DNA from 4 places in the Aliiglaciecola sp. LCG003 genome. Region 3 is predicted to be linked to each of the others. Evidence: predicted binding sites of a transcription regulator. Region 3 holds the regulator's gene; each other region holds the start of a gene.
What was found. The regulator sigma-54, encoded in region 3, starts transcription at its own class of promoters, with help from an activator protein. The targets are predictions, from matches to a motif close to GTTGGCACGNNNNTNGNNT.

Region 1: the regulator sigma-54 is predicted to act here: its motif matches at 1,362-1,380, upstream of QR722_RS10260 (DUF1328 domain-containing protein).
Region 2: the regulator sigma-54 is predicted to act here: its motif matches at 2,875-2,893, upstream of QR722_RS00980 (BON domain-containing protein).
Region 4: the regulator sigma-54 is predicted to act here: its motif matches at 3,780-3,798, upstream of QR722_RS08880 (kinase).

What each region holds. Positions count from the first base shown of each region.
Region 1 covers NZ_CP128185.1:2,375,741-2,381,815, reverse strand. Annotated here, with positions in the region: gene rluC (23S rRNA pseudouridine(955/2504/2580) synthase RluC) at 237-1,187, shown strand; gene QR722_RS10260 (DUF1328 domain-containing protein) at 1,464-1,640, shown strand; gene QR722_RS10255 (Maf family protein) at 1,739-2,314, opposite strand; gene yceD (23S rRNA accumulation protein YceD) at 2,421-2,948, shown strand; gene rpmF (50S ribosomal protein L32) at 2,959-3,129, shown strand; gene plsX (phosphate acyltransferase PlsX) at 3,142-4,167, shown strand; gene QR722_RS10235 (beta-ketoacyl-ACP synthase III) at 4,171-5,130, shown strand; gene fabD (ACP S-malonyltransferase) at 5,164-6,075, shown strand, end outside.
Region 2 covers NZ_CP128185.1:227,691-233,765, forward strand. Annotated here, with positions in the region: gene QR722_RS00955 (thioesterase family protein) at 1-3, shown strand, start outside; gene QR722_RS00960 (DUF1328 domain-containing protein) at 275-451, shown strand; gene QR722_RS00965 (hypothetical protein) at 508-699, shown strand; gene QR722_RS00970 (hypothetical protein) at 831-1,010, shown strand; gene QR722_RS00975 (DUF2254 domain-containing protein) at 1,117-2,433, shown strand; gene QR722_RS00980 (BON domain-containing protein) at 2,926-3,465, shown strand; gene QR722_RS00985 (Cd(II)/Pb(II)-responsive transcriptional regulator) at 3,629-4,018, opposite strand; gene QR722_RS00990 (transglutaminase-like domain-containing protein) at 4,115-4,834, shown strand; gene QR722_RS00995 (cation diffusion facilitator family transporter) at 4,835-5,746, shown strand; gene QR722_RS01000 (mechanosensitive ion channel family protein) at 5,807-6,075, opposite strand, start outside.
Region 3 covers NZ_CP128185.1:3,726,806-3,732,880, reverse strand. Annotated here, with positions in the region: gene QR722_RS16255 (DMT family transporter) at 1-296, opposite strand, end outside; gene mgtE (magnesium transporter) at 389-1,747, opposite strand; gene QR722_RS16245 (HPr family phosphocarrier protein) at 1,863-2,117, opposite strand; gene rapZ (RNase adapter RapZ) at 2,135-2,980, opposite strand; gene ptsN (PTS IIA-like nitrogen regulatory protein PtsN) at 2,977-3,423, opposite strand; gene hpf (ribosome hibernation promoting factor) at 3,442-3,729, opposite strand; gene QR722_RS16225 (RNA polymerase factor sigma-54) at 3,756-5,231, opposite strand; gene lptB (LPS export ABC transporter ATP-binding protein) at 5,294-6,019, opposite strand; gene lptA (lipopolysaccharide transport periplasmic protein LptA) at 6,019-6,075, opposite strand, start outside.
Region 4 covers NZ_CP128185.1:2,056,502-2,062,576, forward strand. Annotated here, with positions in the region: gene QR722_RS08865 (sugar phosphorylase) at 1-745, opposite strand, end outside; gene QR722_RS08870 (glycosyltransferase family protein) at 749-1,972, opposite strand; gene QR722_RS08875 (HAD-IIB family hydrolase) at 1,983-2,807, opposite strand; gene QR722_RS08880 (kinase) at 2,804-3,721, opposite strand; molybdenum cofactor riboswitch at 3,972-4,145, shown strand; gene moaA (GTP 3',8-cyclase MoaA) at 4,136-5,104, shown strand; gene mobA (molybdenum cofactor guanylyltransferase) at 5,128-5,742, shown strand; gene moaB (molybdenum cofactor biosynthesis protein B) at 5,744-6,075, shown strand, end outside.

The DNA.
Region 1 (6,075 bases), 1.4 Mb from region 3:
ATTTGCTTGCTCAACGTTTCGAAAAAATACTCACTTCGAACGCAGCATTGCACCTTTGTGTTAAACGAAAATTTGTTTCGCTGGTGCTTGATCAAATCCAATCTTTCATCGCATTGTTTTATGACCAATTTGTTGGTCTCACTAAAACGCGCGGATTATCTCACTAAAGGCGGTTGTCTGGCAAGTAATTAAAATTCTAGCGCATATTTAACGAAATACGTTAGAATACGCGCATTATGACTGATAAATCTTTCGACAAAGTACAATTTATATCCATAGAACCCGACCTTGATGGGCAAAGAATTGATAATTTTTTGCGCACCTTGTTAAAAGGTGTACCCAAAAGCCTTATTTACCGTATTTTACGTAAAGGGGAGGTGAGGGTAAACAAGAAGAGAGTCAAGCCGGAATATAAACTCCAAGGTGGCGATGAAATACGTCTTCCGCCTATTCGTGTTTCCGAACCTCAAGCAGGGCCTTCTGTTAAGTTAGATAAAGTGGCAACACTTGAATCGCACATTTTGTTTGAAGATGATGTGTTAATTGTCGTCAACAAACCTTCAGGCATGGCCGTGCATGGGGGAAGCGGTTTAAGTTTTGGTGTTATCGAAGCCTTGCGCGCCTTGCGCCCTCAAGCAAAATTTCTGGAACTGGTTCATCGCTTAGACCGCGATACATCGGGTTGTTTGTTGATTGCAAAAAAACGTTCTGCGTTGAAGCATCTGCATGAACAATTGCGTAATAAAACTGTAGATAAACGCTATCATGCCCTTGTTGCTGGTAACTGGCCTGATAATCGATTCAAAGTCAAAGCGCCACTCATGAAGAATATTCTTAAATCGGGTGAGCGCTTAGTATCTGTCTCACCCGAAGGGAAAGAATCAGAAACCCGATATCGGGTATTGGAGCATTTTGAACAGGCATCTTTAGTGGAAGCCTCACCAATAACTGGACGTACTCACCAAATACGTGTGCATTGCCTACATGCTGGTCATCCAATCGCGTGCGATGATAAATATGGTGATGATGATTTTGCCCGCAGCATGCATGCCGTTGGATTATCTCGACTTTTTCTACATGCCTATACATTAGCTTATATACATCCTGTCAGCGAACAACGTATGACGCATACCGCGCCTTTGGATAAACGCCTTACGCAAACTTTAAAACGCTTAAGACAAGATTAATTCTTTTATTTTCACACTTCTACTCGTTACAGTCAGTTGCTTCTGACTGTAACGAGTAATAATTTCATATCCATGCTGTAATTTATTCCTATCCCCATTTATGGTAATTTGCACAAACCCTTATAATTATTCAATTAATCCTTTTTATACAATTACTTAGGCTTATTTTAAAAAGTTGGCACAAGTTTAGCTTTATTCTAATCATACGCAGGTCGCAGTCTTATAAAATTCAATAACGAATTTCATAAGTATCTTTTAAAAACTAAGGAGATCATTATGTTAGGTTGGGCATTAACATTTTTTATTATCGCAATTGTAGCAGCATTGTTTGGTTTTGGTGGCATCGCAGGTGCCAGTGCTGGAATAGCAAAAATCTTGTTCTTTGTATTTTTAGCATTACTCATTCTGTCTCTAGTGGTCAACGCTATCAGAGGTAGAGGACCAACGGTCTAGATTAAATCTTCGTAACATCAGTTAAGTGTTCCTTAAGCTTCTCCCAGAAGCAAACTCTTTGGGGGGCGTCAAGCCCCTCTTTTTTCTCTCCGACACCTTTACAAAACATCGATGCCAAACTCATTGAGTAAATCACACAGTGCTATCAGTGGCATTCCGATTAGACTATTTGGATCTCGTCCCTGTAAATCTGAGAACAAGCAAATTCCCATTCCTTCACTTTTAAAACTGCCAGCACAATCGTAAGGTTGTTCTTTATGTAAATAATTTTCTATTTGATGCAGCGTTAGGTGCTTAAATGTCACTTTGAACTCTTCCACGACTGAACGTTGTCTACCAGTTTGCGCATCGATGACACAAAGCCCAGTATAAAAAATCACTGTTTTGCCACTGCTGCGCACTAATTGTTGCACTGCGTTGGTATGGTTCTCAGGTTTTCCTAATATTTCATTGCCTAGTGCAGCGGTTTGATCTGAACCAATTATAATGCCACTAGTATGATGTCTTGCTACGGCGCTAGCTTTTTCTACGGCCAGCCGTTGCGACATTGCTCTGGCAGTTTCGTTTAAAAGAGAATATTCTGCTATCTGAGGGGACTGACAAGAAAATGGCAGTCCTAATTTTTCGAGCAATATTTTACGATAGGGTGAAGTTGATGCGAGAATAATTCCCATGGGCGTCCTTTTTCTTAACTTACAGCTAAAGTTAAGCATAATTGACTCCCCAACGACAACATTTTCCTTTGACTAACGATGCGACAATCTATATTATGCGCGCCCTATGCAGAAAGTGAAATTACCAAAGTTAATTGATCCCGTTCAAAGCGCAACAAAACGCTCTGATTATAAGGGTGTTATGATGTCTTCCGAAATGGATAGATTGACTGGGGTAGTGGCCAGCATTGCTGACACTATTGATGTTGAAATGAGATTCGATAAAGACGCGCAGGGTCTGAACTTTTTTCAAGGTCATATGTCAACAGAGGTGGAGCTGATCTGTCAAAGATGTGGCGATACATTCGCTCATTCGATTCAGGCAACATTTTGTTATAGCCCAATTAAAGGCGATGAACAGGATGCTGCTAATGAATTACCGGAGGTTTACGAACCGGTAGAGGTCAATGACCATGGAGAAATCAATCTACTTCAATTATTAGAAGACGAATTGATATTATCTTTGCCCATTGTAGCCCTTCATGCAGAGGAGGATTGCAAAGTTAAGCGAGATGAAATGCAATTTGGTGAGATTGAACCGGCCGATGAACGTCCAAACCCTTTCGCGGTTTTGAAAGAACTTAAGCGAGACTAGGAGTAAAGTAATGGCTGTACAGAAGAACAAGAAAACTCGTTCAAAGCGTGGCATGCGTCGTTCACATGATGCACTAGGTAGCGCGTCTTTGTCTGTAGATTCAACATCAGGTGAGACGCATCTTCGTCATCACGTGACTGCTGACGGTTACTACAAAGGCAAAAAAGTTATCGCTGATTAATTAGCAATGACTTTGAGTCGTCTAACGATTGCGTTAGATATTATGGGGGGCGACAACGGCCCCCATGTTACCCTTCCTGCTGCCATAAAAGCACTGCAAGAAAATCCCAACTTATTTTTAATTCTATGTGGCGATGAAAAAATCATCGGTGATGTAGTTTCTCCCTTAGCGCACAACTTACAAAATCGAATTCAAGTCCAACACTGCTCAGAGCAAGTTTCTATGGACGAACGCCCCACATCTGCTCTACGTAATAAAAAAGATTCCTCAATGCGTCGTGCCCTTGAATGGGTAGAAAGAGGCGATGCCGATGCTTGCGTCAGTGCTGGGAATACTGGTGCGCTGCTTGCAATGGCTTATTACGTATTAAAAACCTTACCTGGAATTGACCGTCCGGCTCTGATCTCTACCTTGCCTACTAACACGGACCATAAGGTGTTTTTTTTAGATTTAGGCGCTAATGTCACTTGTGATTCCGAAACACTTTTTCAGTACGCTGTAATGGGTTCGGTGCTGGCTGAGCAAGTTGCAGGCATTGATAACCCCAGAGTGGCACTGCTGAATGTGGGTGAAGAACAAATCAAAGGTAACGATCAGGTTAAGTTTACCGCACAACTCTTAGAAAAAGCCGCGGGAATAAACTACACCGGCTTTGTTGAGGGCAATGATTTATTTACCAACTGTGCAGATGTAGTGGTGACAGATGGCTTTGTAGGCAATATTGCGCTCAAGTCTTGTGAAGGCTTGGCCAAGTTAGTGCTAGAAGAAGCGAAACGGATTTCTAATCAAAATATTTTTACTAAAATTTTGGCCAAAATAGCCTTACCCTTGCTTCGTAAGGTGAATTTAAGGGTGAACCCCGACCAGTACAATGGAGCTAGTCTGATAGGATTGCGCGGAATTGTCGTTAAGAGCCATGGAAATGCGTCAGTAGATGCCTTTTTGTACGCAATAAGAGAAGCGGTACAAGAAGTCCAACGGCAAGTACCAAATAAAATAAAAGACAAAATAGAATCCGTATTAATGGAGCGTTCCTAAAACATGTACTCAAAAATTATCGGCACCGGTAGTTATTACCCCAGTGATATTAGAAGCAATGAAGATCTTGAACTCATGGTGGATACCACCGATGAATGGATAACCGATAGAACTGGGATCAAAGAAAGACGTATTATAGGTGCTAATGAAACTGCTGCTACTATGGGGTTCGAGGCCAGTTTAAAGGCAATCGAAGCGGCAGGCATAGACAAGCGATCCTTAGATATGATCGTTTGCGCGACGACAAGTGGTCGTTATGCGCTTCCAAGCACAGCTTGTGAAATTCAAAAAGCCTTAGATATCGATGGTATTCCGGCTTTCGATGTCGCAGCCGCATGCGCGGGATATTGCTATGCCTTAAGTGTAGCCGATCAGTATATTAAATCTGGTATGGCAAAGCGTATTTTAGTGGTCGGCACAGATTGTCTGTCCCGTTCTATCAATCCGGCTGACCGTTCTATGGTTATATTATTTGGTGACGCGGCTGGAGCGACGATTATCGAAGCAAGTGAAGAGCCAGGCATATTGTCAACTCACATCAATGCTGCGGGCTCATATGGTGACTTACTGCAAATTGGCCATGTTCAGCATGGTGATGAGCAGTCTGTACACGAGAATTGGGGCTCGATGAAGGGCAATGAAGTGTTCAAAGTCGCGGTTACCAAATTAAGTGAAGTAGTTGAACAAACTCTAAAAGCTAATAATATGCAAAAATCTGATTTGGATTGGCTGGTACCTCATCAAGCTAATTTCCGGATTATTAAGGCCACGGCAAAGAAACTGGACATGTCCCTTGATCAAGTTGTATTAACCTTAGAGAACTACGGTAATACCTCTGCAGCGACTGTACCTACAGCTTTAGATACGGCTATTCGTGATGGCCGCATCAAGCGTGGTCAAAATCTTTTACTTGAAGCGTTCGGTGGCGGTTTTGCTTGGGCATCGGCACTAGTCAAGTATTGATTTTCAATCATTTATTTATTCAAGGTATGATTTATGTCTAAACAAGCTTTTGTGTTTCCTGGACAGGGCTCACAATCGGTAGGGATGTTAGCCGAACTGGCTGATCACTATCCACAAATACAACAAACATTCGCTAATGCCTCACAGGTGTTAGATTATGATCTGTGGGATTTGGTGCAACGGGATCCTGACGCTCAACTTAACCAAACCCATATTACTCAGCCCGCTTTGTTAACCGCCAGTGTTGCAATTTATCGTTTGCTGATAGAGTTAGGTGTAAAGTCGCCAGCATATATGGCTGGACACAGTTTAGGTGAGTATTCAGCATTAGTCTGTGCTGGGGTATTAAGCTTACAAGATGCGGTCAAATTGGTAGAAGCTAGAGGACGATTCATGCAGCAGGCTGTCCCTGATGGTCAAGGTGCGATGTACGCAATTATTGGCCTAGAAGATGCTATTATCCAGCAAATTTGTCAGCAAGTGCAGCAAGATACAGATTTGGTGATTGCTCCAGTCAATTATAACTCACCAGGACAAGTGGTCATTGCCGGCAGTAAAGAGGCGGCAGACAAAGCTGCTCAGCTATGCAAAGATGCTGGAGCTAAAAGGGCATTACCATTGTCAGTGAGCGTCCCTTCTCATTGTGCTTTAATGCAACCCGCAGCAGATATGTTACGTGCAATGATTAATGATATGCCTTTTTCAGCGCCTAGTGTTCCTGTAGTGAACAATGTGGATGTGGCCGTCAGTCAAAATGCTGACACAATTAAAGACGCTCTGGTCAGACAATTATATTGTCCCGTACGCTGGACTGAATCAGTTCAATACCTGGCGTCTGAGGGAGTAACTCATATATTTGAAATTGGGCCAGGAAAAGTGTTGGCCGGATTGATTAAACGAATTGATAAATCAATTGAAGTAGACGCTATTAATACCCCTAGTGGT
Region 2 (6,075 bases), 910 kb from region 3:
TAGGAGTTTGAGTTGCAATAGGTGGCAAAACAGCCATCTAGCCTGATACACATTCGTTCGTCAGAATTGGCGTTAGTACAGGTAAGCAACAAATACACTGCATCCTGTAATAATTGCATTGCAATGATCCCTTCTCTTATCACCCTCTCAACTTGTTGTGGTTATTATACCTTTTAAAACAATGGCTTAATCGTGGTTGGTGAGTTGGCCTGAACTCTGCATAAGTAAAGTCACGAAACAAATTTTAACGTTTAAACACTTAAGGAGAATGGCTATGTTGAGCTGGGCATTAACATTTTTAATTATCGCAATAATTGCAGCAGTTTTTGGATTTGGCGGGCTAGCAGGTACGGCAGCCGGAATTGCTAAAATAATCTTTTTCGTTTTCGTTGTGTTGTTAGTGATATCGCTTATCAGTAATGCACTGCGGGGCAAAGGTCCAAAGGTTTAGCTAGAAAGATATTATTTTATTAAAACTTAACTACCACCATGTAACGGAGAAATACCATGAATAATTTAAAAAAACTTACTTTACTTTCGATGATTTTGGGTTCACTAACACTTGTTACTGCATGTGACGATGGAGCTGAAAACGCTGGTGAAAAAATTGACGAAGTAATGACTGACACTGGCAACGCAATCGAAGATGCTTGTGAAGATGTGAAAGAAGGCGTTAAAGCTGAAGACACAGATTGCTAATATTGTTAGTTATCTAATTGTTAAGGGGGTTCGCCCCCTTTTTTGCTTACTAAAATGGCAATTAACGACAAGAGGTTAGGTCTGTAACTGCCAATTGAATAGATCACGTTTAATCGTGGGGAGTCGCGGCGATGAAATTACCTATTATTTTTATTGTTGTTATTGTGACCATTGGATTTATCATATCTAGGACCAGTCTTGGCGATGGAGGTCTGATTACAACTTTCTTAGTCTCATTTGGTTTGATTGTTATCATTGGATTTTTGGCAATGCTTTTTGCAGCCAAAAAAATCAATAAGCGAGAGAAGTAGCGCTTGTCAGAGTGTGTATACTGGTAAGTTGTTTTTACCAGTATATTTGCTGTTAAACTATTCAGACTATACTCAATCAAACCTTTTTATTCTGTGAGGATCCTCGTTGAACACACGATTGTTGAAAATATGGGATTCGTTGCAGTCCAGTTTTTGGTTTTTGCCAAGTCTTATGGTTTGTGCAGCAACACTGTCTGCAAAAATATTACTAGCCTTTGACCATTGGGGCGCTGAAAAATCGCCTAAGTATCTCGCGTTTTTATACGAGGTGTCCGCCGAATCAGTAGAGGCTTTACTGACTACCATCGCTAGCGCAATGATTACCGCCACTACAGTGGCATTTTCAATTACTGTGGTTGCCCTTACCTTAGCATCATCTCAATTTGGCCCCAGACTTATCCGTAATTTTATGATGGATAAGGGTACTCAAGTGGTTCTAGGGGTATTCATATCAACATTTATATACTGTTTGTTGATTTTACAAGGCTCAGGAGATCAACTGCAAAGTGGTTTTATACCCGGTGCATCAACTTATGTTGCTGTGTTTTTTGCCTTTGTGGGGACTGCCTTTCTAATTTATTTCATCCATCATGTTGCGCGGTCTATTCAAGCTGACAATGTGGTTGATCAAGTATATGAGAGCTTGCAAAACAACATAGATCGTTTATTTCCTGATTCAAGTGAAACACAGCCAGAGCGTATTTCAATTGTTCAAGTAGAAAAAGATTATCCACATCGTTTTGAAGTGGTCGCTGATAAAAGTGGTTATATTCAGGCGTTAAATACTCACTTTTTGACAGAATTAAGTTGTGAGCACGATATCGTGGTTGAAATACATCATTCACCAGGGGATTTTGTGGTTCCCGGTATTGCAGTGTTATCGATACACCAAAAACTAGCTGAACTTTCATTTGATCCAACGGCTCTACTAAAGGGAATTTTATTCGGCTCGAATCGTACTCCGGTTCAAGACCCTGAATATGCAATACACCAACTAGTTGAAATTGCAGTTAGAAGCCTTTCCCCTGGTATTAACGATCCCTACACGGCGATAACTTGTGTGGATAAATTGTCTGCGGTGCTTTGTAGTTTGTCACTTAAAACCTTTCCCCAATCATGCCATTTCGATGAGCATAAAAATCTACGGGTAGTAACTAAGCCTACAGTTTATCAACAACTTGCAGAACCTGCGTTTGACCAGATTAGGCAGTATGGGGTTAAAAGTGTGGCTGTCACTATCAGGTTGATTGAAAGCTTGCGCAACATACAGCATGTAGCTCAGCAGACAGAAATTGAAAATTTCGTTTACCAGCAATTATCAATGATTGAGGAAATTCAAAATAAACAATCATTGTCCCAAGGTGATCGTGAAGATCTGCAAAAGCGAATAGATGATTTAAAAGCAAAACGCGATTTTAGCTAATCTAGCCAGTGATTTTTAAGTCTGGTTGCTGGTTTTGCAAAACTGTTTTCGCACCACACAAGTTCCGCTGAATGCACAGGCATCGCTAATTACTTCATTTCAAGGTCATCACCAATCTACAAATCGCAGTGAATACATCCATGTATGCTTAGCGCTCTCACCCTGAGAGCGATATTTTGTATCTCGGCAACGACCTTTCCATTCATTTAAGAAAGCGTTACATGGACAGGCATCGCAATGTACTTCATTTCTACCAACGAAATTAGCTATCTGCCTATCTGCTTTATGCGCTTTTAGGGGAGACCCAGGCCCGCTGTTAGACGCTGATTATGGGGTTGATGAGTCTGCACTATTTACAATTTACTTAGTAATAATTTCGAGCTTGGTTTGTATTGTCTTGGTGGGAGTTTTTAAATTTCGTTAGAAATCAAAGGTTTGTGAGTTGGCATTAATTTGGCTTGTATTATTGTGAACGTAAAAAAGGAGATTATTATGAAACGCTCAATTACATCACTTTTAGTAGCAGTAGTATTAGGTACATCATCAGCTAGCGCAGAGAACTCTTGGACAGATACTGCCAAGGACGCTTGGATTGATGGCAAAGCTGAATCGACCTTGTTAATCAACGGCAACTTAGATTCATTTGATATTGATACTGATGTGAAAAACGGAACTGTAACACTTACCGGTAAGGTCGACCGCGAAGTTGACAAGGCACTGGCAACAGAGCTGATCATGTCACTTGATGGTGTTAAGGACGTAAACAATCAACTTACCGTAGTGGCCGAGGAGGATATGGATGAGTCCAGTATGCAGGCGCTGAAGGATTCTAAGGTTGAAACCGTAGTAAAAACACGTTTATTATTCGAGTCTGAAGTGAGTGGGCTAGACATCGAGGTTGAAGTCGATGCCGGTACCGTCACACTTAGCGGCGAAGTTGAGTCAGACGCAGAGCGTGACCTTGCGATAACCATTGCTAAAAATACAGACGACGTAATTAACGTCATTGATAAACTGAAAATCGAAAGCTAATTACTAGCTTATTATTCAGTAATGAAAACACCCACCCTTTAGTGGGTGTTTTTGCTTGTGCTGATATAATCCTACGTTTTAATATTGGTCCGGCATCTGGCCGAGAGTCAAGGCTTTACTAGGTAACTAAAATGATTGAATCACTAATTAATATAATTATTATCTAACGATCAAGGGTTCTCAAAATCCCGCATTCACCCACTGCATTTTCACCTTGGCAGGTCTTTAGCATATTCGCGAGGGAAGATTTTAAACTGTTTAGCTCTCTAATTCTGACCCTGACTTTGTGCAAATGATTTGCCATCATATGATCAATAGCTTCGCAGCTTCTTTCCGGAAATTGACGTATTTCGAGCATTTTCTTGATGTCATGAAGGGAAATATTCAGGCTGCGACAATGCTTGATAAAGTCCAATTGTTGCAGCGCTTGTGGTCCGTATAAGCGGTAATTACTCTCGGAACGCGCTGCCGGGCTCAGCAAACCTTGCTGCTCGTAATAACGGATGGTTTGCACTGAGAAACCCGTCTTTCTAGCCAGTTGACCAATTTTCATAATGCACTTTTAATGTTTGACCCTATAGTTACTATAGGGTTTACATTGACCATATTCAATATTCTTTAGAATCACTCATCTACAAGGAGTACAAATATGGATCAGGCTAGATACATACAAACAACACCTATTTTGGATTTTCATCACCCACTTTTTACCAAGCTAGTGTCCTCTAGAAATTGGCGGGGGTTAAATCAATTTGAACAAATTGGTGCCGCATATCAATATGTAAAAGATGAAATTCAATTTGGTTACAATGAAAATGATGATATTCCTGCCAGTCAAGTAATGCTAGACGGATACGGTCAATGCAACACTAAAGGTGCCCTGCTCATGGCTCTATTGCGAAGTTTAGGTATTCCCTGTAGGTTTCATGGCTTTACCATCCATCAGAACTTACAAAAGGGCGCTATACCAGCGTGGATATTGCCTTTTGCGCCAACCAAAATTTTGCATAGTTGGGTAGAAGTCTGGTTTAAAGACCGTTGGGTTAACTTGGAAGGATTTATCTTAGATATAAATTATTTGACTGCGATTCAGCAAAAGTTTGCCCGTCAATCTGGCAGGTTCTGTGGGTTTGGGATAGCAACGCTAAATTTATCGTCTCCCCCTGTGAATTGGAATGGGCAGGATACTTTTATTCAAAAAGAAGGCATCGCGGATGATTTTGGTGTATTTGATGCCCCAGATGTGTTTTATGCTCAACAAGGTACTAATGTGGGGGGACTAAGAAAAATCGTGTACCAACGAATTCTTAGGCATATTATTAATTGGAATGTCGCCAGGCTTCGCCGTTGTTATAAAGGAAATCGATAGATGCACAACCACAATAATCAGCATGAGCACAGCCACCATCATCACGCTCACAATACGTCATCTAAGCGGATCGGTTGGGCATTTTTTCTCAATGTATCTTTCACTATTATCGAGTTTATCGGTGGCTGGTTAACCAACAGCACCGCAATTATGGCTGACGCGGTTCATGATCTCGGTGATAGTCTTTCTATAGGTATGGCTTGGGTTTTAAATAAGTTAGGTCAAAAGCAAGTAAGTTCTAATTTCACCTATGGCTATAAACGGCTTTCCTTGTTAGGTGCCTTGATAAATAGCGTAGTGTTAATCTTCGGCTCTGCTTGGGTATTATTTGAAGCAGTGCCCCGTTTGGCTGAGCCGCAAATGCCACATACCGAGGGCATGCTGCTAATGGCTATTTTCGGCATGGCGGTGAATGGTTTTGCCGCCTATAAACTCAGTGGTGGGGAAACGTTAAATGAACGAGTACTAAATTGGCACTTATTCGAAGATGTCCTAGGTTGGGCGGCAGTATTCATCGTATCAGTGGTATTGATGTTTGCGGATTGGCCTATTCTTGATCCATTGTTATCTATCGGTTTCACACTTTTTATTCTATTTAATGTTATGCGCAGTCTGAAACAAACGGTCACGCTATTTTTACAAGCTTCGCCTGATCGCCAAACTCAACAGACACTGTTGGATGCGCTATTGAAGCTGGACAAGGTGGTGGATGTCCACCATGTGCATTTCTGGTCATTAGATGGTCAGAACCATGTACTAACAGCCCATTTGGTTTTGAATGATTTGTTGGATGGGGCACAATTGATAGCGCTCAAACATGAGGTGTTAATTTCTCTTCAGCCCTTTCAATTGGCTCACACTACTATTGAATTTGAATTGCCCAGTGAATCTTGTCGTGACGCTGCAGATTAACCAGTCACCTAGACCACAAGCCGAATTTTTCAGTGCTTGTGGCTAGGAATATACCAGGGGTTATGCCTCACCATCGTCTTGGTCATCAGCATTATCAACAGAGTCAGCCTGTGGCTTTTGTTTAGATTCAGTTTTGTCTGAAGCACTTTCTGCCTTTTTCTGCGACAGCATGGTATTCAATTTTTCGCCTCCTTTGGCACCAAAATCCAAAGTCCGTATGGGGAAAGGTATAAGAATATCCGCTTCTTCAAGGGCTTTTTTTACCAGAGTTACGGCTTCATGGCGAGCTTGCATGAAACCCGTTCCGCCAGGATAGTCAATCCAAAACC
Region 3 (6,075 bases):
AGCTTTGTCGGATGTTGCCCACGGAGGATTCCCACTACTATCATGGTGATCTGCACACATGTAAATAGCACCAGGGCACCTGTTCCTGTGTCTAAATCAATGTATCCATAGGAAAAACCCGCAGCGTAGATAAACAAAGCCAATGCTGACAGCCAACTACCTGAATGAAAAACGGTATTGTTACTTTGGCGGGTAAACAGAATAGTGCTGAGGATTAAGGCGCCAGAAACTAAGCGGATTAAGGTGAAGCTGGTGGCATCGATAGTATGGTTAGCTAATGCCAGTCTGCACAGCAATGAATTGCCAGCAAAAGCAATCAGGGCAAGCGTTGTTAAGCTGATGATTTTTAAGCTTGAAATGTGCTAGTCCCTTATCTATTTGCTATAGGTCACATTAAAAATAGAGTAGCTGTACCTAAAAATGCGAATATCCCCACCACATCGGTAATGGTCGTGAGGATTACGCTTCCGGCCAATGCAGGATCAATTTTCAGACGTTTCATCACCAAAGGTAAGGTTGCGCCAGCGAGGCCTGCGGCTACCATATTGATCATCATCGCAAAGGCTATCACCCCGCCAAGCATCCAATCTTGTTTCCATAGCGCTATCACGGTGGCAATGAGCACCGCCCAAATCATACCGTTGAAGAAGCCGATAGCCAGTTCTTTAGTGATCAAAAACTTGGAGTTTCCGGCGCTAACATGACCCAGTGCCATACCGCGGATAACCAGAGTCAAGGTTTGGTTGCCTGCGACCCCGCCCATACTGGGCACTATGGTATTGAGGATTGCAAGGACCGCTAATTGACTCAGTGTTGCTTCAAATAAATCACTGACTGCAGCCGCGAGTAAGGCTGTCACCAAATTGACCGCCAGCCACACCGAACGCCTTTGGGTACTTTGTAACACCGGCGCAAAGGTATCTTCTTCATCGTCCAAACCGGCCATACTCATCATTGAGTGCTCAGCGTCTTCACGAATGATATCGACAACATCATCAATGGTAATTCGACCTAAAAGCTGGTGGTTTTCATCTACAACTGGTGCAGACAACCAATTATAGCGAGCAAATAATTTGGCTACATCTTTCTCAGGCATGTCTATCGGGATAGCTTCTGGCTCTTCATCCATTAAATCGCTAATCGACAGCTCGGGTAACGCAGTAAGCAGTTTGGTTACCGCGACTGTACCGATTAAGGTGTCATTGCGACTGACCACATAAAAGGTATCGGTACTTTCTGGTATTTCACCTCGCAAGCGCAGATATCTTAGTATTACTTCGATAGTGACATCAGCACGCAGGGTGATGGTGTCGGTATTCATAATAAAGCCGGCAGTATCCTCTCCATAAGATAGGGCTTTTACTGCGCGCAAACGATCTTGCTCGTCCATGGACTGCAGCACATCATTACTGACCGATTGTGGCAGGCTGCTGAGGGTTTCGGCCAAATCATCGATGTCCATATCTTCAAGGGCATCGACCACTTTTTCTGGCACCATTTGACCGATAATGCCATTACGGACATCCTCTGACAGTTCTTCGAGAACATCACCGTAAAAATCAGGGTCAAGCATCTGCCACAACTCGTACCTAGATTTGGTCGGAGTTGATTCAAGCAGTAGGGCTATATCACTAGCAGGCATATCGTGAAGCACTTTGTGCACATGCACAAAACGGCCACTACTCAAGGCTTGATTAATTGCCTTGAGCTGTCGTTGGGCGTGCTTAACTTCTAGGGCTTCTGCCATGAACCTACAGCTTGATGAAAAGATTAAACTTATTAATAGTTTAGTGGAGTAAGGGAGTCAGGTCAGCAATTATATTAGCTTCTGCATCGTTTGTTTATATTTTTGCAGGATGAGCTTATTCTTGTTCGTTGAATTTTTCGACAATCAACTTTTCAATGGCTTCCATAGCAATTTCTGCATCTGGCCCTTCGCTGATCACAGTAACCTCGCGGCCCTGATAACTTTCTAACATCATCAATCCAAGCACACTGACAGCGGAAGTGCTTTTTTTACCTTGTTGCAAGGTGACTTCGGCATCAAATTGGGTGGCGAGTTTAACCAGTTGAGTCGCTGCTCGGGCGTGAAGGCCGAGTTTGTTGACGATAACCATTTTCCTTTCACAACGGATCAACGGTTTAATTCTCGGTGACGGATCTGAACATCTGGATGGGACGCCCCAAAGGTCTTGGCTAAGGATTCGGCCACAAATACCGAACGATGTTGACCCCCAGTGCACCCGATAGCTACTGTCACATAACTGCGATTGTTACGTTCTAGGTGGGGCAGCCATGTGGAGATTAAGTTTTGGATTTGCCAAATAAATTTAGTCACTATAGGTTGAGAGCCAAGAAATATTTCAACCGCAGCATCAAGGCCCGTAAGATGTTTTAAATCCGGCTCCCAGTGTGGGTTGGGTAAGAAGCGGGCATCAAACACATAGTCGGCGTCTTTAGGGATCCCGTACTTAAAGCCAAATGATTCAAATACCAATACTAATCTTGAGCTCTTTTTACCTAAGATACGTTCACGAACTAATTCAGCTAGTTGATGTACCGATAATTTATCAGTATCCAGGTATAAATCGGCTCGCTCAGCGATAGGCGCTAATAGCTGTCCTTCGGCTTGAATTGCATCAGACAAAGATTTGTTCTGGCGTGAAAGAGGGTGCAGACGACGGGTTTCGCTGAATCGTTTTATCAGCATATCGTCGCTGGCATCTAGATAGACAATGGTCATATCCCAAGTGGAGGGTAAGTAGTCAAGTATCTCTACTAATTCCCCCGGGATCTTAGGTAAATTCCGTACATCGATACTGACTGCCACCTGATCGTATTCGTCCACCACTGTGTGAGTAAGGGTGGGTAGTAAGTTGACCGGAATATTATCAACACAGTAATAACCTAAATCTTCTAAGGCCCGCAGAGCGATAGACTTACCTGAGCCAGAACGGCCACTTATGATGATCAATTTCATCCAATGATTGCCTCATACAATTGCCCATCAGTCTCGCATTTTCGGAGTACTTTAAGGACTTCCTTATCACTGAGTCTAGTTGCTATGGTTGCCAAGGTTTGCAAATGCCCTTGGGCTTGTTCTTCAGGAACCAAAATGGCGAAGAAAATGTCAACCGGACAATTATCTATAGCATCAAAGGCTATAGCGGGTTTACAGGTTATTAATATGGCCAAAACCTTATCAATGCCTTGCAAACGGCCATGGGGTAACGCAATGCCATTACCAATTCCAGTGCTACCAAGTTTTTCACGACTTAACAGGCTCGTAAGTATATCGGTTTGATCAATGTCGGGCAGCTTTTGGGCTGCGAGTTGACTGATGATTTCTAATATACGCTTTTTGCTCGTCCCCTGAACTGCACAGCTTGTGCAGTCAGGAGTAAGTATGTCTCTAATTTCCATTAAGATTCAAATTTTAGGTTAATGGCGCTTAACTTTTTCCTTATGCTTGATCACCTGTCGATCAAGCTTGTCAATCAAACTATCAATAGCCGCATACATGTCGTTATGCTCAGAAGTGGCGAAAACTTCGCCTCCTGTCATGTGAACGGTTGCTTCGGCTTTTTGATTGAGTTTCTCGACATTTAGGATTACATGAACATTGTTTATATGGTCAAAATGTCGTTCTAACTTAGTAAATTTCGTGTCTACATAGTCTCGCAATGAATCTGTAATTTCTACATGATGGCCAGTAAGGTTAATTTGCATAAAGCGTCTTCCTTCTGTTGATGAGCCTACAGCAGGCTCTTGCGTTGATTAGACGGTGGGATCGAAAGAGACTCCCGATATTTTGCTATGGTCCGTCGGGCAACCTGTATACCTTGGTCAGCCAACAGTTGAGCAATTTTGCTATCGCTTAATGGTTTCGTCGTAATTTCAGACGCTACCAGCTTTTTAATCAGAGCGCGTATGGCGGTAGATGAACATTCTCCACCTGAGTCAGTCGCCACGTGGCTTGAGAAAAAGTATTTTAATTCAAAAATCCCACGGGGTGTATGCATATACTTTTGCGTAGTTACCCTTGAAATGGTTGATTCATGCATGTCGACCATTTCCGCGACGTCATTTAACACCATAGGTTTCATCATTTCCGGGCCGTGCTCGAAAAATCCAATTTGCTGTTGAACGATACAATTGGCCACTTTTAACAAGGTATCATTTCGGCTTTCAAGGCTTTTAATAAACCATTTGGCTTCTTGCATATGAGAACGGATAAATTGGCTGTCACTGGTATTTTTGGCACTACGGCTCATTGCTGCATATTGCTGATTCACGTTTAACTTGGGCAAGCTGTCTGGATTTAATTCGACTTGCCATCTGCCACTTTTTTTCATTACCGTTACATCAGGAATAACATATTCAGGCTCACCAATAAGTAATGCACTTCCAGGACGTGGATTCAATGTTTGCAACAAGCGCATGGCTTCCCGTAACTCTTCTTCTTTCAAACGCGTCTTACGCATAAGAGTACGATAATCTTTACTGCCGAGAAGTTCCGCATGCTCACCAATTAATAATTTAGCCTCAGCTAACCAAGGTGTGTCCGCTGAAAATTGATTGAGCTGAATCATTAGGCATTCTTGTGGGGAGCGAGAACCTGAGCCTATGGGATCAAACATTTGAATGCGCTTGAGTACGCATTCTACTTCGTCAAGCTCTACTTCATCATCATCGAGACTGGCTAACACCTCTTCGGTGCTCATGGTTAAATAGCCAGATTCATCAATTGAATCAATAATTGCGGTAGCGATGGCGATATCTAAATCGGAAAAATGAGTGAGGCGCATTTGCCACAACAAATGATCTTGGATGTTGTCTGTGGTTTCACCTTGAAATATTTGGTCATCATCACCACCACCACCGCTGATGGAAGCCGGAGCGGAAGACGCGCTAATGTAGTCATCCCAAGTACTATCAATGGGTAATTCGTCAGGTAAATCGTTTTTCTCTAATGCCTCATTTGTGTCCATAGTGTCGGCACTTGCAGAGATAATCTCGTCCGCTTCGTTACCATTATTTTCAGCTAATGCAGCGTCACCGCTAGGGCCATCAGAGCCTTCTTCTATCTCCAATAACGGATTAGACTCAAGCGCCTCTTGTATTTCCTGTTGGAGATCAAGGGTCGACAGTTGCAGCAATCGAATAGCCTGCTGAAGCTGCGGAGTCATTGTGAGTTGTTGGCTAAATTTTAACTGTAACGAGGGTTTCATTTATTTTTTAAGTTCTTACTCAGTTAGCCAGAAAGCTGTGGGTTAAATTCTTGATACCTTAACTATAGCTTGAATTGCTCACCAAGGTATACATCTCTCACTTGTTGATTATTTAATACTTCTTCTGCGGTGCCTGATGCGATCAGTTCACCATGACTTACTATATAGGCTTTTTCACAGACATCCAAAGTTTCCCGAACATTATGATCCGTTATTAACACCCCAATACCTCGCTCGCGCAAGTGTTGAATAATCTTTTTTATATCATTTACCGAAATAGGATCAACACCAGCAAAAGGTTCATCAAGCAGAATAAACTCGGGGGATGCAGCCAAGGCCCTGGCAATTTCAACTCGTCGTCTTTCGCCACCAGACAGGCTCATTCCTAAACTGTTTCGAATGTGGTTAATATTGAATTCATCTAACAAAGAATCGGCTTGTTCTTCTCGCTGTGTAGCGCTTAGCTCTTTGCGGGTTTGCAAAATAGCCATAATATTTTGATACACAGTAAGCTTGCGAAAGATGGACGACTCTTGAGGTAAATAACCTATACCTTCGCGGGCTCTGATATGCATGGGCTGAAAGGTCAGTTCTTTCTGATCAATCATGATCTCGCCTTTATCCAAGGGCACCAAGCCCACTATCATATAGAATGTAGTGGTTTTACCCGCGCCATTGGGACCCAACAAACCGACAATTTGTCCAGTGGACACCTCTAAGCTAACGTCGCGTACTACTTGTCTAGATTTGTACGCTTTGGCTAGATTGGTTGCTCTTAAGGTAGCCATTAAGGTTTTTTATCCTGTTCAAGTTGCTGCTCAGATTCTTTATCATCTGATTTTTT
Region 4 (6,075 bases), 1.7 Mb from region 3:
TCCATAGAAATGCGACTGCATCCAAGCGAAAAATGCTGACTCCGTTGTCTAGATATTGGCGTATAATGGCTACAAAAGCAGCCAGTACATTTGGATTGGTAAAGTCAAAATCAACTTGGTCATGGCTGAAAGTACACCAAACCTTTTTCGTTCCTGATATCGTTTCGGTGATTCGGAGTAATTCAGAGGTTCTTGGCCGAACCACATCAGAAATATCGAATTCATCAGTGACAGTAAAGAAGTAATCGTGCCCTGGTCCTTCTGCTTTGATAAAATTTTCAAACCAGATACTACGAGCAGAGCAGTGATTAATTACCAAGTCTGACATCATTCGATAATCCTTGGCAATGTTTTGAATATGGGACCAATCACCTAAGGCTTCATTGACCACAGAGTAATCCATCACCGAAAACCCGTCATCAGAACTGTAGGGGAAAAAGGGCAGAATATGCACGCTATTAATAGCTTGCTGACAATGTTGATCTAAAAAGCCCAGCAATGTCGACAGCGGCTTTTCTCCCTCATGCTCGATACTATCCCCATAAGTAATTAACACTATATCTTGCTCTGACCAATGATTTTGATGAGGCTTAGGTACATTAAGACTATCCTCGTCATTCACGCGCATAGTATCAATTAAGTGTTGGGTGATTTTTGCTACAGGGTCGGGTAATTCAATACCATCGTAGATAACTAACAGGTGATGTTGAACTTTCTCGATTAACAAAGTCAGTGCGTCGCTCATAGGTTACCCTCTGTATTCTAAATAGTCTTGTTCCACCGCATCTTTTAACCGATCCAAAATATCAGGCACCGCGCTGACAACTCGGTTCCAGCTTGGAATAAAGGGGGTTTCCATAGGGTTATCTAAAAAGCTTTGACCGGCTTTCATTATATTCTGGGCAAACATCTCAACGGCTTTTTCTTCGCTGTGAATATCCAGCACTAAACCATTCATTATGGCATCGTTATGATAGGTTTCGATGAAATCTAGTGCGATCCTAAAATAGGTTGCTTTGAGTGTTCTAAATGATTCAGTTGTAAAGGTGAAGCCTTGAGTGGCAAGTTTGCGAAATAGTGCTTTGGTGATGTCAATTGACATCTTCGACAGTCCACCTTGGTCATTGTGTAATGACAAATCTTGGTGTTTATGATCGTAGTTTTCGGCAATATCAACTTGGCACAATCTATTGTGTGAATAATTGCGATGCATTTCTGACAATACCCCAATCTCTAATCCCCAATCGCTGGGAATGCGAATATCATTTAGGACGTCGCGGCGAAATGAAAATTCTCCTGCTAGGGGATAACGGAAACTGTCCATGAATTCCAAATACTCATTGTTGCCAACGGTTCTTTTTAAGGCTCGCAGCAGCGGCGTAACCAATAATCTTGAGACTCTACCATTTATTTTTCCATCGGCCACTCGGGCATAATACCCCTTACAAAATTCATAATTAAATTGTGGATTGGCTACCGGATAAATTAGTTTGGCTAATAAACTGCGGTCATAGGTCAGAATGTCACAGTCATGCAGTGCAACGGATTCGGAGCGACCGGTGGATAGAATATAGCCCATGCAATACCAAACATTTCTTCCCTTACCCATTTCTTTCGGGGCTAACCCCATTTCAGCCAACTCAGCATCGATAGCCTTTAACCGTGGCCCATCATTCCACAAGATTCGGTGATGTTGGGGTAACTTTTGAAAAAACTTCAATGCATGTTTAAATTGTGATTCATCAGCCCGATCCAGACCTATAACAATCTCATTCAAGTAGGGTACATGTTGTATGTTATCGACTATATTGGGCATCGCTATCCCTTCTAATTCAGAGAATAAGGAAGGGAGTAACAGTCCTAGTGGGCGTTTTTTTGAAAATTTAACCAACTCATTTTCAATCTCTTCGATAGGACGTTTCGCTAAATTGTGTAATGTAGTGGTAATGCCATTTTGATAGAAATCGGCCATATATCGTCTCCTAAAGAGGTGTATTTAAAATATGTTGAATGGCTTGGGACCAACCCTCGGGCCCTTCTAAGCTAGTAGTAATTACATTTTTAGTTTTGTGTAATTGAGGTAGAGGGTTGGTGGGTGACTTGATCCTGACTGAAATCGTCGCTGCATCAAGCATATCTGCATCATTTTGCCCATCTCCTAGTGCTATTGAAATAAACGAATGACTTGGATATTGACGCTCGAACTCTCGAACTAACCACTCAAGTGCACTGCCTTTATTGGACTCACCTGAGATATGGATGAAGCGTCCTCCTATCAGAGGTCTAGCCCCTATGTTTCGAAGGCTTTCGATAAAGTCATGTTTTTGCTGTTCATTGCCAAGCCATAAAACAGGTTCGCCATACTGACGGTTAGCCGCGCGCTGTGCTTCTGGCTCAGATAGGCCTGTGTTGGCCATGATTTGTGCAATGCTCATCTGGGAAAAGTGCGTAAATTGTCCTTCGAAGTCAGCTTTGACACTGTTTAGCAAACTTAACCAATGACTCTTGCGTGAGGTGAATTGCTTAACCCAATGATTATTTAGCCATTGAGTATCGGATGGTTTCTTAGCAAAAAAGCCATGGGGAATATGAATGGCCGCGCCATTTTCTACTATGAAAGGGCCGGTTAGACCTATGTTCTGCCGTAAATCGATAAGCTCATCAAAGGTTTTGCTGGTATTGGGGATCACCGGTATATTTAAATCATGGAGATGGGCAAGGGTTTTGACTGCGGGTTCAAAGCTGTAGGAATTATGGTCTAGAAGAGTTCCATCCATGTCGGTAAAAACGATGTACTGCTTTTTCATGACTTAGTGATTACCTTATTGATTTGGCGGTTATTATCTAATCTAAACGTTAGATCACAATGTTGTGCTAATGTGCTTAGAGCGTGTTCAGTCAAACGTTGGTAATGGGCAATAAATCGCTCTATTTGCACATCATCCATCAAACCCTTTAAGGCTTGGTTATCGCTACATTGGGGTAGCAGTGCCTGCTTGAGTCGGTGCTCTTGTTCTATTCGCCAGCCTAAAACATTCTGAAACGACGGGGCTTTGAGCATCACCCACATATCCATATAGGCATACAATGGTCGATATTCTTGTTTCAATTGACGGTTAACGAATGAGCGCCAAACGCCCATAGGATCATCGTTTTCTTCTAATTTATTGATCGGCAAGCGCAGAGCATCAATACTTTGAGGCTCTATACCCCAACACCATCCTTCCATGAGTGCAATGTCCACAGGTCGTTCAACCTTAGGCCACAAATCAAATGGAACTGGATTGTCAGTTGCTTTATTAAACTGGGGCAGGGTGTAGTCAAAAGCTTGTTCGACAATTTTATCAAACAGGCGTTTGATTAATACGGTGTTGTGGGTCCCAGGTACACCGCGCGTGGCTAATAGGGGATGAATTTTTATCGACAAGGCCAGTCTTTCGCTGCTGGAATAGTAAAAGTCGTCTAATGAGATAGAGATAACATTGAGCTCGGTTCGCGTCGATAAATAGAATTTGATAAAAGCACTAAGTGTGGATTTACCTGAGCCCTGGCAACCATTTATACCCACAAAAATGGGTCTTTTTGCACCGCGATGGTGCGTTGCTATATTTTCTATCAGGGGTATGAACCATTTTGACGCAGTCATCTCAAAAGACGCTGGCAATGCGTGTAACTTACAGAAATCACTTATTAGCTGTCTATCGCCAGTTTTATATTGCAATGACTCTATCCTTATCTGTCAATAATGAATTAAACAGTGAGTAGCGGTACTGGTTCAGTTACAACATTTATGCCAATAGATAAAAAATAGTCCTGTTGCGCCATTTTAGATAGGCCACTAAGGTAAGATTTAAAAAAGATAAGTTTGAGCAAAGGGTTGCCTTTCTTCCGTGATATGAGGTTAAATGCTTTTGAAACTATTTAAGATTAAGTGTGACTAAATTGAGTAGGAGTATTATCAAATAATTAATTTAAAAATATGACTCCGAGCCTTACCTGCTAAGTTCTCATATTAGGGAATATGTATGTCTGGCCGCGATGGATATCACATCGCCAGGGTAAATGTAGAAATGTGTTTGCCTCCCGTTACCTGTTCGGCAATTCGGTCGAAGATGGCTTTGGAAAGGTGTTAATTGTGTTAGAAGATAAATTTGGCAGACGCTTCCATTATTTGCGCCTGTCCATTACCGATGTATGTAATTTTAAGTGCGACTATTGTCTCCCTGATGGTTATCAATGCGAGTCGGAGCGTGATTTTCTGTCGGTGAGTGAAATTAAGCGCATAGTAAATGGTTTTGCTGCTTTAGGGACGAGTAAAATCCGCATCACAGGAGGAGAGCCATCTCTACGCAAAGACCTGCCTGAGATCATTCGCCTATGTGCTGACACGCAAGGGATTGCAAAAGTTGCCATCACCACCAATGGTTTCAAGTTAGACCAGCATATTAGTACTTGGGTAGACGCAGGATTAACCGCACTTAATGTGAGTATCGATAGCTTTGATCCCAGAATGTTTGAGCGAATTACAGGCCACGATAAATTGGACGTTATTTTGTCCGGCATTGAACAAGCGGTTTCCCTTGGTATAGAGGTTAAAGTCAACGCGGTTTTGATGCGCCAGTATAACGCCAATGATTTATCTCAATTTTTGCAGTGGGTCAAAGATAAACCTGTTACCTTTCGTTTGATTGAGCTGATGCAAACAGGAGATAACCTTTCGTTCTTTAATCAGAACCATGTAGCTGGGGAGCCGATTAAGCAGCAATTGCTTGCTCAAGGCTGGACCCAAGTAGTAAAAGATAAAGCCGCAGGTCCTGCACAAGAATTCTTTCATCCGGACTTTGTTGGAAAGATAGGCTTGATAATGCCCTATGGCAAAGATTTTTGTGCTAGTTGCAATAGATTGCGAATAAGTGCCTTAGGTAAATTACATCTTTGCTTGTTTGCCGATCAAGGTCTTGATATTCGACCATTTCTGGACGCTAGCAGCAGTGAGTCATTGGTGGCAGCATTAACATCAATGCTAACCAATAAGGAAGCGACCCATTGGTTAGACAAAGGTTATACCGGAGGCACTAAACATTTGGCCATGCTTGGAGGCTGATGGTGAAGCATGCAATCACTAGCGTGAACCAATCACATATGACTCCCCCTCTAGCCAATGTATTAGGGCTAGTAATGGCAGGAGGCCAATCTAGCAGAATGGGGCAGGATAAAGCGGCCTTATCGAAAGATGGACTGACCTTGCTAGAACGAGCGAAACTAGTACTGAAACGGGCAAATGTTAGTGAAATAATAGTCAGCGCTAATGACATAGACGGCGCTTGCAAGGATATAGTGCCAAACAAAGGCCCCTTGGGAGCAATATGGTCGGTGTTGAATCATCAAATAATTACTAATCAATCTGTTATGCTCATCGTTCCCGTAGACATGCCATTGTTATCGCCGGAAAGTTTAGAATATCTTTATAACAAAAGCCTTGCGTGCCAAAACACCTGCTATTTTGAAGCCTCTTTTTTACCCCTGTGTCTTGTTATTAATGATGCTTTGTATTCTAAGCTAGAGCAGTCTATACAAAGTGAAGACCGTTCGCTGCGCGCTCTACTGCATGCATTGGGCGCTGATAAGTTAGTAATGCCGACGTGGCTGGCAAAGGGGGATGAGTTTTTTAATCTAAATACACCGGAGCAGTGGCAACGGTTTAGCCTCGAAATGCAAAACAATCCTGAAAAGAGGAATTAACATGCCTGCAAATGTAGAATTTCAGCCGCTAAATATTGCGGTGCTTACCGTATCAGACAGCCGTGATGAAGAGTCAGATACCTCGGGTCGTTTCTTAGTCACTGCAGCCCAAAGATCAGGCCATAACCTAGTTGAAAAGCGTATCGTGAAAGACGACAAATATGCTTTAAGGGCTGTGGTTTCAGGGTGGATAGACAGCCCCAATGTGCAAGTTGTGTTGTGCACTGGTGGTACAGGATTTACTCAGCGAGATATGACCCCAGAAGCATTGTCTGTGTTATTTGATAAAAATATAGAAGGCTTTGGTGAGTTATTCAGGGCAATTTCATATCA